DNA from 4 places in the Nesterenkonia rhizosphaerae genome. Region 2 is predicted to be linked to each of the others. Evidence: riboswitches for the same ligand, from Rfam matches in the RefSeq annotation. Region 2 holds a riboswitch; each other region holds the start of a gene.
What was found. A riboswitch is a leader RNA that binds a small molecule or an ion and turns the genes downstream of it on or off. The one in region 2 is predicted to bind S-adenosylmethionine.
Positions count from the first base shown of each region.

Region 1 (3,450 bases), on a different contig from region 2:
GTGTAGAGCAGCAGGCCAAGCGCCAGACCGATGCCCCCGCTGATAGCAAAGGCCATGACCACCATGTAGATGGTGTCCTGGGTGGCTTCCCACAGTTCTGGCAGGTAATACGACCAGTCAAGATTCTGGAAACGCTCGATCACCGTGCTGCCTCCTCTCCGGTCGCGCCAGTGCTGATCTCCTGGCCATCACCAGCGCTGCGAAGTTCGGCAAGGAAACCGGCGACGGCGGCGTCGTCGCCTTCAACAGAGATGGTCAGCAGACCGAAGGCAGCGTTCTTTGTGGTGTTCATGCCGCCGTGCACGATCTCAAAGCTGACACCTAATGCTGCCGCACGGCCCAGGACTGCTCCCACTGCGGCAGAATCGCGCAGCGAGACGGTGATGAGCCTTCCCGAAGTGCTCTTGCGGATGCGGGCCAGGTCGGCGTCGGTGGGCCTGTCCTTCAGGGCCGAACCGACAAAGCTGGCTTCTGCGCCGCTGCGCGGGTTGGAGAACACATCGTAGACAGGGCCCTCTTCCACGATCCGGCCTTTGTCCATGACTGCCACCCGGTCAGCGATGGCACGGATGACCTCCATCTCGTGGGTGATGGCCACGATGGTGATGCCGAGTTCCTCGTTGGCGCGGCGCAGCAGCCGCAGCACCTCCTCCGTGGTGGAGGGGTCCAGGGCGGAGGTGGACTCATCAGCCAGCAGGATGTCCGGCTCAGCGGCCAGCGCGCGGGCGATTCCCACCCGCTGTTTCTGCCCGCCCGAGAGCTGCTCGGGGTAGGCCTTGGCTTTATCGGCCAGGCCTACGAACTCCAGCAGCTCTGCAACGCGGGCCTCACGTTCTTCCTTCTTCCAACCGGCGACCTTCAGCGGATAGGCCACATTGCCGGCCACGGTGCGGGAGGTGAACAGATTGAACTGCTGGAAGACCATGCCGATGCGCGAGCGTACGTGCCGCAGCTTGGACTCTGGCATGCCGGAGATCTGCTGACCCAGCACGGTGATGGTCCCGGAGGTGGGCTTCTCCAAACCATTGACGAGCCGGATCAGAGTGGACTTGCCCGCTCCTGAGAAGCCGATGACGCCATAGACCTCCCCGCGGTTCACGGTGAAGGAGACGTCGTCGACGGCGGTGACTGAAGATGACTTGCCGGTGGTGAAGGTCCGCGTCACATTGCTGAAATGGATCAGCGGACCTCCACCAGCAGCGAGCGCAGCGGTGCTTTCTGTGCTCGGAGTGCTCACAAATACTGGGCTTTCTGTGCTGGGGGATGGTGCAGGCTTAAGCGATTACTCGGCCTGACGCAGGGCTTCCTGGTAATCGGTCAGGGCCTCCTGCAGTTCCTCCGCGGTCACATCGCCGGCGGGAACCGAGGTGCCTGCAGAGCGCTCATCAATGATGTCCAGCACCCGCTGGTCGTGATAGAGCGCAGCGATCTCACGCAGAGCCTCATTGTCTACATCGGCTTCGCGGGCAACGAAGGCGTTGACGTAGGGGAAGGCGCTCGGGTCGCTCGGATCGTCGGAGAAGAGGCCATCCTCGTTCGGGTCAAGATCTGCGTCCTGGGCGAAGTTGTTGTTGATCACAGCGCCCTGTACCGACTGCAGCGCGTTGACGGTCTGGGCGGCGTCGAGGGCCTGGACGCTGACAGTCGACGCTGCTTCATCAATGTGGCGTGGCTCGGGCTGTGCAGTCTCCTCAGCCAGTTCAAGCAGTCCTGCCGCCACCAGCACGTTGATGGCGCGGCCCTGGTTCACCGGATCGTTGGGGATGGCTACGGTGTCGCCGTCCTGGAAGTCGCTGACATCGGAGTACTCGTTGGAGTACACGGTCAGCGGCACAATCTCGGTGGCGCCGATGGGCTGCAGGTTATCCCCGGAGCTGTTGTTGTGCTCAGCGAGGTAGGCGATGTGCTGGAACCAGTTGACATCGATGTCGCCGTTGGACAGAGCGGGATTCGGCTGGTTGTAGTCGGTGAAGTTGACCAGCTCGATCTCGTAGCCCAACTCCTCCTCAGCAATCTCCTCCAGCTGCCGGTGGCCTTCGTGCAGGTTGGCCACACCGATCCGGAAAGAGGTCTGGTCCTCCGGAATGGCTTCAGCGTCTCCGTTGCCGCCGCAGGCGGTCAGGCCAAGCAGGGCGGTGGCGGCCAGGGCTGCGGTTAGGCGCTTTGGTGCAAACATGGGTGTCTCCTCAAGGATTTCTGCGGGGATAGGTGTGCCGCAGTGGACTGTAGGTGAGATGAGAATGACGACGACGGGCCCGCGTCACAGGCAACGGCGTGCCCGATTGTGGGCACAGCGCTTCAGGCCCTGATGGGGGCCAGCCGATGGAGGGTGGCGCTGATTAGCGCACGGACATTCGACACATCTTTTGAGAGTGTCCCTTCTTGAGTCTGCTCTTGCCCGTTCCGGGCATGGTGACGGCTGGTGAAGCCGTCTGAAACGGGCCGCTTCTTAATCCGGTGCCACCCAGGAACATGGGGTTGGCGAGCGGCCCGATTCCGGATCGTGAGGGCCGCTTCTCGCGAAGCACTCCCCATACTCTAGCGGTTCCGCGGAGCAAAAGCAGATGTCAGGTGTCACAAAGTGTCACAGTATGTTCAAAATATGTAGTGATACTTCCGCAGGCCTTCCCGTGCCGACCGCTGCGCTCGTTTTACCATCCGGTTTTCGCAATGCCTACCCGTATCCGGGATGGTGAAGCGAAAAGGGGATGGTAAAGCGCGAAAGAAGGGCCCCAACCGCGCCCCGGTAGGCTAAGCGGGTGACTTCCTCCCGTACTTTCAGTGAGCACACCACCGCGCGCGTGGGCGGCCCCGCCGGGCAGTGGGTTGTGGGCGATTCCGAGGCGCAGATCCTTTCGGTGCTGCAGGAGCATCCGCTCCCGGCTGACGCGGAGCGTGAAGCTGGCCGCGATTCGCTGCTGGTGCTCGGCGGCGGATCGAACCTACTGGTCTCTGATCAGGGGTTCGCCGGCACCGTGCTGCAAGTGGCGGTCACCGGAGTGACCGCCGAGCCAGTGGGGGAGGACGGCGTGCTGGTGACAGTAGCGGCGGGACACCCCTGGGACGACGTCGTGGCCTGGACGGTGGAGCGCGGACTTGTGGGATTAGAAGCACTCTCCGGTATCCCCGGTTCAACAGGCGCTACACCGGTGCAGAATGTGGGGGCTTACGGAGCTGAGGTATCGCAGACGCTGGTGGATATCCGCGCATGGGACCGGTCCAGCCGTGAGCTGGTCGTGCTGAACAATGAACAGCTGGGCTTCGGCTACCGCGATTCGCTGCTCAAGCGCAGCACCATCGAAGGCTCCCCTCGTTATGTGGTGCTCTCGGTGCGCTTCCGGCTCACCCATGCTGTGGGGGAGCCCATGTCCTCACCGGTGCGCTACGGGGAACTGGCCCGCAGCCTCGGGCTGACCGCGGAGATGCCGGAGGATGAACGGCGAGCGCCTC
Region 1 covers NZ_BAABLW010000002.1:100,333-103,782, reverse strand. The annotation lists gene ABEA23_RS02010 (methionine ABC transporter permease) at 1-143, opposite strand, end outside; gene ABEA23_RS02005 (methionine ABC transporter ATP-binding protein) at 140-1,237, opposite strand; gene ABEA23_RS02000 (MetQ/NlpA family ABC transporter substrate-binding protein) at 1,283-2,176, opposite strand; SAM riboswitch class IV at 2,386-2,525, opposite strand; gene ABEA23_RS01995 (UDP-N-acetylmuramate dehydrogenase) at 2,760-3,450, shown strand, end outside.
Region 1: another riboswitch for S-adenosylmethionine. It lies ahead of ABEA23_RS02000 (MetQ/NlpA family ABC transporter substrate-binding protein); the one in region 2 lies ahead of ABEA23_RS08655 (O-acetylhomoserine aminocarboxypropyltransferase/cysteine synthase family protein).

Region 2 (3,450 bases):
TGTGATGGTCATATGTCTCACCTCGCGGAAGGAGTCTCGGCGGACTCGGTGGCAGGGAAGGGGATTGTGCGGGAGCGTCCGCGGAAGACCGCGATGGTCTCGGTGCCGTGAGTGACGGTGACGTCATAGATTCCGCTGCGGCCGCTGCGGGAGACCTCCACTGCCTCGGCCACTAGCTCATCATCGAGCTTCGCTGGTCGCAGGAAGTTGATATCCACCCCGGAGGCCACGGTGATCGTGCCGTCATCGCCGTCGGGATGGTTGCAGGCCATGGCGAAACAGGTATCAGCCAAGGTGAAGATCATGCCGCCGTGGGCGATTTTGAACCCATTGGTCATCTCTTCCCGCACGCGCATACGCAGCTTGGCGTGCCCGGGCTCGGCCAGCAGAACCTCTCCACCGAGCCAGCGGGTGCAGGAGTCAGTCTCAAGCATCCTATGCCGGGGGCCGTCTGCGGGCATGGGCACACCATTGCCGGCTTTCTGGGCAGTGTGCTCAGCAGTCTCCTCAGCGGTGGCTGGGGTGGCAGTGCTGGGTGCAGGCATCCGGGGCTCCTTGCATCAATTCCAGACCGATTGGTCAGTAAGTCAACTCAAGCACCCTGAAAATGTGATGTCAAGCACATTTAGGCGGCTCTATAGGATGGCATCATGTCCGCCGGTCGCTACGCCCCCAGCCCCTCAGGGGACCTGCACCTGGGGAACCTGCGCACCGCCCTGTTGTCCTGGCTCTTTGCCGCTTCAACCGGCCGTCCGCTGCTGCTGCGCTTTGAAGATCTGGACGCCGGCCGGACCATCCCCGGCTCCGCCGAGCGTCAGTTCAAGGACCTGAGGGCAATAGGCATCACCTTCAGCGGCGAGCCACTGTGGCAGTCCCAGCGGCAGCACCATTACGAGGCCGCCGTGGCCCAGCTGCGCGAGGCCGGTCTGGTCTACGAGTGCTTCTGTACCCGCCGCGAAATCCAGGACGCGCCCCGGGCGCCGCACGCACCGCCCGGGGCTTATCCCGGCACCTGCCGAGATCTCGGCGATGCAGAACGTCGCCAGCGCCGCCAGCAGCGGCCTCCGGCGCTGCGGCTGAAGGCTGAAGCCGGCGAGTACCGGGTGGCTGACCTGCTGCTTGGCGAGGTCACCGGACTCGTGGATGATCTGGTGCTGGTGCGCAATGACGGCACTGCCGCATATAACCTCGCCGTCGTGGTGGACGATCACTTAACCGGTGTGGACCAAGTGGTGCGCGGAGATGACCTGGCCAGCTCCACCCCGCGGCAGGTGTATCTGCGCGGCCTGCTCTACGGGCAGCAGACCGCTGAGTCGGTGCAATATGCCCATGTTCCGCTGGTGCTCAACCGGCAAGGTCAGCGGCTGGCCAAGCGTGACGGCGCGGTGACTCTGGGGCAGCTGAGTGAGTTGGGACAAAGCCCGGAACAAGTCCGCGATGAGCTCCTGGCCTCGCTGGGGCTGCCGCGTGGTCCTTTGGAACAGTCTGTGGAGACTTTTGATCCCTCTCGACTGCCGAAGCAGCCATGGGTGTTTAGCCCTGCATCGCAAAAACGCGGCCCAAGTGAGTCCATATAGCGAAACGTTTCATCCTGACTTGCGGCCCGTGCCACAAGTGGGCTTCACTTATAGCCACGGTCAAGAGTGCCAGCGCAAAACCCCGGTTTGCTGGCCGGCAACCCTCCTTCGCGGTGGGGTGCCCCGGGTGACGACCAGGTCGCAGCGCAGAACCGCGCTGAGGCAAGCGCGAGTCATGAGGAGACATCTCTATGTCTGAGAACACCCCCACTTTTTCCCCGGAAACCGCCAAATTCGAGACCCGGCAGATCCATGCCGGTGTCGCCCCGGATCCCGCCAGCGGTGCCCGTGCCCTGCCGATTCAGCAGACCACCAGCTTCGTCTTCCCCAGCACTGACGCTGCCGCCAAGCGCTTCGGGCTGGAGGAGATCGCCCCCATCTACACCCGGATCGGCAATCCGACGGTGGAAGCGGTTGAGAACAAAATCGCAGCCTTAGAAGGCGGCGTCGGCGCTCTGGCAGTCGGTTCGGGGCAGGCCGCCACATCACTGGCGCTGCTGAATATCGCTGAAGCCGGCAGTCATATCGTCGCCTCACCGACTCTCTACGGCGGCACGCAGAATCTCTTCAAGCACACGCTGCCCAAGTTCGGCGTGGAAGTCAGTTTTGTGGAGGACCCCGATGACTTGGAGTCCTGGCGAGCTGAGATCAAAGGCAATACTGTCGCGTTCTTCGCCGAAACCGTGGCCAACCCGCGCGGAGATGTGCTCGATCTAGAAGGTGTAGCTGGTCTGGCGCATGAATTCGGGGCACCGCTGATAGTGGATAACACCCTGCCCACCCCGTATCTGCTGCGTCCTATCGAATACGGCGCCGACGTGGTGGTGCACTCAGCCACGAAGTTCCTCGGCGGGCACGGCACGGCCATCGCCGGGGTGATAGTGGACTCCGGAAACTTTGACTACAGCCGCTACCCCGAGCGCTTCCCGGGCTTCAACCAGCCGGATGAGAGCTACCACGGACTTGTCTTCGGCCGAGACTTAGGACCGGAGGGCATCTTCGGAGTCAACCTCTCCTACATCCTGAAGGCCCGGGTGCAGCTGCTGCGCGACCTCGGCCCCTCGCTCTCACCCCATAACGCTTTCGAGATCAACCTGGGCTTGGAGACACTGAGCCTGCGCGTTGAGCGTCATGTCCAGAACGCCCAAGCTGTGGCGGAGTTTCTTCAGCAGCACCCTGCTGTGCGCCGGGTGTACTACTCAGGCCTGCCCTCCAGTCCCTGCTACGAGCGGGCGCAGAAGTACCTGCCCAAGGGCGTGGGCGCAGTGCTGGCGTTCGAGATCGATGCAGCAGGAGATCACAGCGCCCAGGCTCGAGCGGGACAGCAGGTGGTCGATGCGCTGGTACTGCATTCACTGGTCGCCAACGTCGGTGACGTGCGTTCGCTGGCCATCCATCCAGCCACCACCACGCATCGGCAGCTGGGTGAGGCAGAACAGCGTGCTGCAGGCATCAAGCCTGGCCTGGTGAGGTTGTCGGTGGGCCTGGAGCACATCGATGACATCCTGGCCGACCTCCAGCAGGCACTGGACACCCTGGACCAGAAGGCAGCGGGCTGATCCACGAATGACCCACGGTGTGACGGTGCTGAGCCAGCCCGGCGGGCTGAACGCAGGCAGCAGCAATGACTTCGGCACTCGGCCAGCCGGTGCCCTGCGCACAGCAGAAGTCGGTGCCTACACGTTCGAGACCGGCGGGCGGCTCCCCGCCGTCACCATTGCCTACGAGACCTGGGGGAGCCTCAACGCGGCCGGCGACAACGCCATCCTGGTGGCCCATGCGCTGACCGGAGACTCCCATGTAGCGGCCACCGACCGTGACCCCAGCTTCGGCTGGTGGGAGGGTCTGCTGGGTCCGGGGCGACCGATCGATA
Region 2 covers NZ_BAABLW010000007.1:646,128-649,577, forward strand. The annotation lists gene ABEA23_RS08640 (phenylacetate--CoA ligase family protein) at 1-12, opposite strand, end outside; gene paaI (hydroxyphenylacetyl-CoA thioesterase PaaI) at 18-461, opposite strand; gene gluQRS (tRNA glutamyl-Q(34) synthetase GluQRS) at 648-1,577, shown strand; SAM riboswitch class IV at 1,636-1,752, shown strand; gene ABEA23_RS08655 (O-acetylhomoserine aminocarboxypropyltransferase/cysteine synthase family protein) at 1,769-3,136, shown strand; gene metX (homoserine O-acetyltransferase MetX) at 3,144-3,450, shown strand, end outside.

Region 3 (3,450 bases), 220 kb from region 2:
GTGAACTTCGATATCGACCCGGTTCCCGGGGATCAGCTGCGCCAGGCGCTGGAGGCCGCGGGTCCCTACTTCGTAGAGAACGGGGATGTGGACAGTCAAGATGAGGTGGATGAGGCTCTGGAGACTCTGTTCCACCCCGAGTTCGCGCAGAACCGTGAAGCCACCGACGCCGCCGGCACCGAGAACGCCGCCGATGAGGCCAATATCTCCGATGAAGAAGACTAATCAGGGGACCTGAACGATCATGACTTCTGCACCTGCCACACCCGTTGACCAGCCCGCTCAGAACAGCTCCGCTTCAGCTGGCAGAACCAGCGCGGGCCGAAGACTGCCCGGCGGGAAAATCCTGCTGGGGCTGATCGTCCCTATTGTGCTGCTGGTGCTGTGGTGGCTGGCCACTGATGTGCTGAATATCTTCACCAATGTTCAGCTACCCCCACCGCAGCGGGTGTTCAATGCCGGAGTTGGGCTCTTTGAATCAGGGGCCCTGACCGCCCATATCGGGATATCCCTCCAGCGGGTCCTGCTGGGCTTTGCGGTTGGCGCTGGCGCTGGACTTCTGCTGGGGTCCTTGCTGGGCCTCTCCCGGCTAGCCGATGCCCTGCTGAACCCCACCGTGGGAGCTGTCCGGGCGGTGCCCTCACTGGCGTGGGTGCCGCTGATCCTGCTGTGGATCGGGCTGGGCGAAGAAGGCAAGGTGCTGCTGATCGCCATCGGTGCCTTCTTCCCCGTCTTCACTGCAGTTCACACTGCACTACGGCATGTGGATCCGCAGCTTGTAGAGGCTGGCCGGGCCTTCGGGTTCCACGGGGTGCGGTTGCTGACAACTGTCCAGCTGCCCGCCGTCGTACCCACTGTATTCGCTGGGCTCAGGATCGGGCTGGCTCAAGCGTGGTTGTTCCTGGTGGCTTCGGAGCTGCTGGGTGCGGCAGAGGGCTTGGGATTCCTGCTGACTGAATCCCAGAACAACGGGCGCACTGACCGCTTGCTGCTGGCCATTGTGATGCTTGCTGTGCTCGGCAAGTTCTCTGACGCACTGCTGGGGCTTATTGAGCGCAAAGCTCTGAAAACCTGGGCTTAAACCGGCACCAAGGTGCTGGCTGTCTTACGGTTTGTGACGCTCCGCACCGACTGAATTGACGATAATGATCACTGATCATTTAGAGTAAATAACTGAACAACCCATCCAGAGCGACTGAGGGATCTGGCCCGATGACGTCGCAGCAACCCGGCTCCCCAATACAGGGAGTCATGGTGCTAACGCCAGAATCGATGGAGGAATTTTCATGTCTATCAGTGTGCCCGTATCCACGCAGCTGCCGGTTCCGCAGCAGTTGCTGGATGCCATTGAGGCCGTCGGTGCAGGAACGCTCGAACGCGAACTGAACCGAGTGCTTCCCACAGCGGAGATCGACCGCCTAGCAGAGGCAGGCATCGGCCGACTCCGGGTGCCGGAGTCCTACGGCGGCTTCGGACTGAACTGGGTGCAGACTTCCGAGCTGCTGGTGGAGCTCGCCGCCCAGGACAGCAATATCCCACAGGCCATTCGGGGTCACCTCGCGGTCCAGGAAGACGCATTGTGGCGCGGTGAACCCGATGAGCCCGCCCGTCGCTGGCTGCAGCGCCTGGGCCGCGGTGAACTCGCAGGCAACGCCTGGACCGAACCGGGGAAGGGCGGATTTCACCGCTCCGGAACCGTGGTGTCCGAGTCCGCAGGCGGGCCGGTGGTCAATGGGGTGAAGTATTACACCACAGGATCCCTGTTTGCGGACTGGCTGGATGTGACCGCCCGGGATGAACAGGGCCAGGAGCTTGCGGTGCTGGTGGCCCGGGACCAGCCCGGAGTGACAATCCAGGACGACTGGAACGGGATCGGCCAGCGCACAACGGCTTCGGGCTCTATGGTGCTGGAAAACGCCGCAGTGGCCGAATCCGAACTGCGGCTGCTGCACGAGCGGTTCCCGTACCAGACCGCGCTGTACCAGCATGTGCTGCTCATTGTGCTCGCCGGAATCGCCGAAGCGGCGGCACGGGATATCGCCGCAGCACTGTCCACCCGCAGCCGCACCTATACCCACGCCAATACCGCCACTCCCAACACCGACCCGCAGCTGCTCCAGGCCGTGGGGGAAGTCGATGCGGTAGCTCACCTGGCGCGTGCTCAAGTGCTAGAGACAGCGCGTGCCCTGGATGCGGCCTTCGCCGCCGCTGGAGGAGATGCGGAGCAGCAGTTGGAGGCAGCCAACCAGGTGGAGCTGGCCACCGGACGTGCACAGGTGGCACTGCATAAGCCGGTGCTGGAGGCCACCACCCGAGTATTCGACGCTCTGGGAGCCTCCGGCACAGACCGCAGCAAAGGGTTGGACCGCCACTGGCGCAATGCCCGGACCGTGACCAGTCACAACCCATGGGTCTATAAGGCCCGGATCGCCGGGGACTTTCGGGTCAACGGCACCGACCCGGTCCGCCTCTGGAGCGTCGGCGAACCTGACACCACCAAAGCCTGAAAGGAACCAGGATGTCTGAAACTACACTGACCCCACCAGCAGAGACAGATACAGCACTTCAGCCGCGCTCACACTGGGTTGACGCCGGCTGGGCCACCGAGGAAGAGCTGCAGCACTGGAGCGGAATCGCTGAGGAATTAGCGCAGAAGCTGGCAGCCGACGCCATCCAGCGCGACCGTGCCAATGCGACCCCCTTCGCTGAGGCGAAGCTCCTCAAAGACTCCGGACTGGTGAGCCTGCTGGTGCCGAAGGAGCACGGCGGAGGCGGCGGCCACTGGTCCACCGCCCTGACCGTGGTGCGCATCCTCGCCCGCGCGGATGCCTCCATTTCCCAGCTGCTGGCCTACCACTACATCAACGAAGGCAACATCGTCCTGACAATTACCGACGCCGCCGAACGGCAGCGCTGGTTCCGTGCCACCGCTGCCGGGCAGTGGATCTGGGGCGACTCCGTCAACCCCACCGATCCCGACTTGACCCTGGTACCAGAGGCTGAGGGCTGGGTGCTCAACGGTAAGAAACGCTACTCCACCGGATCCGCGGTCGGAGACGCGCTGCTGGTCAACGCACGCATCAGCGCAGGACCCGAAGCAGGGCGGATTCTGGCCTTCGTTCTGGAGAACGGGCGCGAAGGTGTGACCTACGTCGATGACTGGGACTTCCTGGGGCAGCGCCTGTCCTCGTCGAACACCGTGACCTACGATCAGGTGCGCGTGAACCCTGAGGATGTCCTGGGCTATCTCACCGATGAGCCCTATTCCACACTGGTCACACCCGGGATTCAGCTGGCCTTCGGCAACCTCTACCTGGGCATCGCAGAGGGTGCGCTGAACAAGGCTCGGGATCTGATCAATGCCCGTCCCAATGCCTGGTTCCTCTCAACGGCGGAGAAATACCGCCACGATCCTTTCGTGCAGCGCCTGGTCGGTGACTTCAAATCCCA
Region 3 covers NZ_BAABLW010000007.1:425,714-429,163, forward strand. The annotation lists gene ABEA23_RS07685 (aliphatic sulfonate ABC transporter substrate-binding protein) at 1-225, shown strand, start outside; gene ABEA23_RS07690 (ABC transporter permease) at 245-1,081, shown strand; SAM riboswitch class I at 1,180-1,279, shown strand; gene ABEA23_RS07695 (acyl-CoA dehydrogenase family protein) at 1,287-2,507, shown strand; gene ABEA23_RS07700 (acyl-CoA dehydrogenase family protein) at 2,519-3,450, shown strand, end outside.
Region 3: another riboswitch for S-adenosylmethionine. It lies ahead of ABEA23_RS07695 (acyl-CoA dehydrogenase family protein); the one in region 2 lies ahead of ABEA23_RS08655 (O-acetylhomoserine aminocarboxypropyltransferase/cysteine synthase family protein).

Region 4 (3,450 bases), 220 kb from region 2:
CCGATCCGGGTTTGAACAGTCCCGCCTCGCGAAGCTCCGGGAGAGGGGAGAGGACAGTGGAACCGGACTCGGACTGCCACCAGGTATCCACCAGCGGAAGCGCCGGGCGGCCTTGGGCGTCGCGGGTGTCCCGGCCGACTTCGCGGCGCAGCCAGTCAGCGGCCTCGGGGTTGACGGCCTCACCGACGGTGCCGCCCAGCCTGATGGAGGAGAGGTCGTACTCGGAGGGGATCCCTGAGGGGAACCAGCCCATCAGGGAGCGCACCAGGGTCGGGGCGGTGTAGTAGCTGGTCACCCGGTGGCGCTGGATGATCTCAAAATGCCGGCCAGGATGGGGCACATTGGGCACCCCTTCGTAGATCACTTGGGTGGCCCCGGCGGCCAACGGGCCATACATCTCGTAGGTATGGGCGGTGACCCAGGCTAAGTCGGCAGTGCACCAATGGACATCATGATCGCGCTGGTCCGGATCAGGGTGGGCGAAGAGCCGCAGATAGCTGTAGAGCGCACCGGTGAGATACCCGCCAGTGCTATGCACCAGGCCCTTGGGCTTGCCCGTGGTGCCGGAGGTATACATGATGAACAGCGGATTCTCCGCATCGAAGAACTGCGGCTCATGGTCTGTCGATGCGGTGTCGACGACGTCGTGCCACCACACATCTCGACCCAGGCCGTCGCCGTTGAGGTCATCAGTGGTCCAGGAGATGTCGCTGCCGGTACGGCGCAGCACCAGGACATGCTCCACGCTGCCGCCTTCATCGACAGTGAGGCCGGTGACGGCGGCGTCGGCATTCTCCTTCACCGGCACTGCTGCACCCCGGCGGTACTGCCCATCAGAGGTGACCAGCAGTTTCGCGCCGGTGTCCGAGACGCGGAAGCGCAGCGCTTCAGCCGAGAAGCCGCCGAAGACCAACTGGTGCACGGCTCCGATGCGGGCGCAGGCCAGGGTGATCACGATGGTCTCCACCAGCACCGGGAGGTAGATGAGCACACGGTCGCCGTGGCCAATGCCCAGCCGCTGCAGGGCGTTGGCTGCCTGGCTGACCAGGTCCTTCAGCTCTGCGTAGCTGATATCGGCGCGATCACCGGGTTCACCCTCAAAGTGCAGTGCGATTTTGCTCCCGCGTCCGGCGGCCACGTGGCGGTCCACACAGTTGACGGCGGCATTGAGCTTGCCTTCTTCAAACCAGCGGATCACCGGTCCGCGGCGGGTCTGCGGGTTCGGTGGTGTCCAGTGGTGGGTGGTCTGCCAGGGGCGGTCCCACTCGAGAAGGGAAGCGGCTTGATCCCAGAAGTCCAGGCGCTGTCGTTCATCACCGCTGGCTTCGCTGGGCGTGTCCCAGGTGTGGACCTGGGCAGTGTAGGGGGACTGGTTGGTGCGGGGAGTGGTAGTGGGCACAGTTCTGCTTACGCTTGGGGGACTTAAGTTGCGGACGGATCAGGCAGCTCAGGCTGCTTCGGAAAGCGGCTTGAATTCGCTGCGATGAAAAACCAGGCCCGGGGCCTGTTCGTCGAGTCCGAGGTCCAGAACTTCTAGGACCACAATGTCGTGGTCGCCGGCGGTGAACTCGTTATAGACCCGAGTCTTAAGCCACAGCGGTGCACCATCGAGGAGCAGCGCGCCGTCGTCGGTGGTGTAGTCCACTCCGGTGAAACGCCCGGCGCGGTCCTTGGAGGCAATCTGCCGGCACAGCCCATGATGGTCGGCGCCGATAACTGACACTCCCAGGTGGGAGGCACCTTCCCGGAGTCGGGGCCAGGTATTGGAACTGTGTTGGACGGCGAATGTCACCAGCGCCGGTTCTAGGGAGACTCCCACGGTGAAGGTGGAGGCCACCAGGCCTTCCGGGGCTCCGTTGATGTGTGCAGCCACCACCACTACGCCCTGGGGAAATTGCGCGAAGGCGCGGCGCAGTTGCAGAGAATCCAGGGACTGGACTCCGGAACTGGACGGATTGTGTGCGGTGGAGTCGTCGCTGCTGGGCTTGTGCCCTGCATTGGGGTGGGCCAGAGTTGCCGCTGACAAGGTCATAAGGAATACACGCTCCCATCGGTCCTGGCGGTAGCACCCGGCAGTGCTGATAAAAACAGCTCCGGGTTGCTGCGGCGTCAAAGAGCCAGATCTCTCGGCCGCTCGAGATGGACGCTTTAACCGTACGCCGCGCTTCCTGAGCTGAGCAAAAACCGTGTCACATTCCGAGACATTGCATTTTGTGACTGGCGTTGGTCACTGAGTGTGGCGTAGACAAGCTGTGAACATTTACGCTGTAACAGCTTTGCAGCAAACCATCCAGAGCGACTGAGGGATCTGGCCCAACGACGTCGCAGCAACCCGGCTGGCTGAGTCATCAGCAGTCACGGTGCTAACGCCAGAACCGATGGGAGTGAGTTTCTTCATGTCATCTGTACCCACCCTTGAACGCGTCCAGACTCCGGTCCCCACCTCTGAGACAGCAGCTGAGAGCAGTGGACAGGACTCGCTGAACGTGAGCTTCCGTGATGTGGGCCGGCAGTTTGGGCAGCGCACAGTGCTGCGTGATGTCAGCCTGGAGGTCAGCCCTGGGGAAGTGGTGGCGATATTAGGCGCCTCGGGTTGTGGTAAGTCCACGCTGCTGCGTGCCGTGGCAGGACTCGACCACGGCTATCAGGGTGAGATTCTGATCAACGGTGAGCCGGTGGCCAAATACGACCCGCGCACCGCCGTCGGATTCCAGGAGCCCCGGTTGCTGCCCTGGCGATCACTGCGCAAGAACATTCACATGGGGCTCCCGCGGGGGTTGCCCAAACCTGAGGGCAACCAGCGGGTGGACGAGCTTCTGGAGCTCGTCGGCCTGGCTGAACGCGCTCATCTGCGACCCCGCGAAGTCTCTGGCGGCATGGCTCAGCGGGCGTCACTGGCCCGGGCGCTCGCCCGCCGACCCGGCGTCCTGCTGCTGGATGAGCCTTTTGGTGCGCTGGACGCCCTGACTCGTTTGAAAATGCAGGACCTGCTGCTGGATGTGCACGCCCAGACCGGCACCACCGTGCTGCTGGTGACTCATGATGTGGATGAGGCCCTGCAATTGGCTGACCGAATCCTGCTGCTAGGCGCACCAACGTCTGCAGCGGGTGAAGAGTCAGGCGCTCCAGAAGGGGCCACCATCAAACAGCTGCTCACCGTTCCCGGGCAGCGCCCCCGGGAGAGAGCATCAGCGGAACTGGCCCGACTGCGTGGAGAACTCTACGCGGGCCTCGGCGTGGACTCGCACTGAGCTCCCCGGCCCTGGCCGCTCGCCGATCCCTGCCCTAAAGACCTTTGTGTTTTGCCGTTCTTTATTGCCTGAAAGGCCCCGTTATGCCCACTGCATCTTTGAAGCTCAAGTCTCTGATCGGCGTCGCAGCGGCGACAGCCATGCTCTCGGCTACCGCCTGCGGAGGCAGCAATGACGAGCTTGAGACTCTGAATATCGA
Region 4 covers NZ_BAABLW010000007.1:421,555-425,004, forward strand. The annotation lists gene ABEA23_RS07670 (acetate--CoA ligase) at 1-1,399, opposite strand, end outside; gene ABEA23_RS07675 (flavin reductase family protein) at 1,448-2,032, opposite strand; SAM riboswitch class I at 2,045-2,146, opposite strand; SAM riboswitch class I at 2,284-2,385, shown strand; gene ABEA23_RS07680 (ABC transporter ATP-binding protein) at 2,397-3,251, shown strand; gene ABEA23_RS07685 (aliphatic sulfonate ABC transporter substrate-binding protein) at 3,335-3,450, shown strand, end outside.
Region 4: another riboswitch for S-adenosylmethionine. It lies ahead of ABEA23_RS07675 (flavin reductase family protein); the one in region 2 lies ahead of ABEA23_RS08655 (O-acetylhomoserine aminocarboxypropyltransferase/cysteine synthase family protein).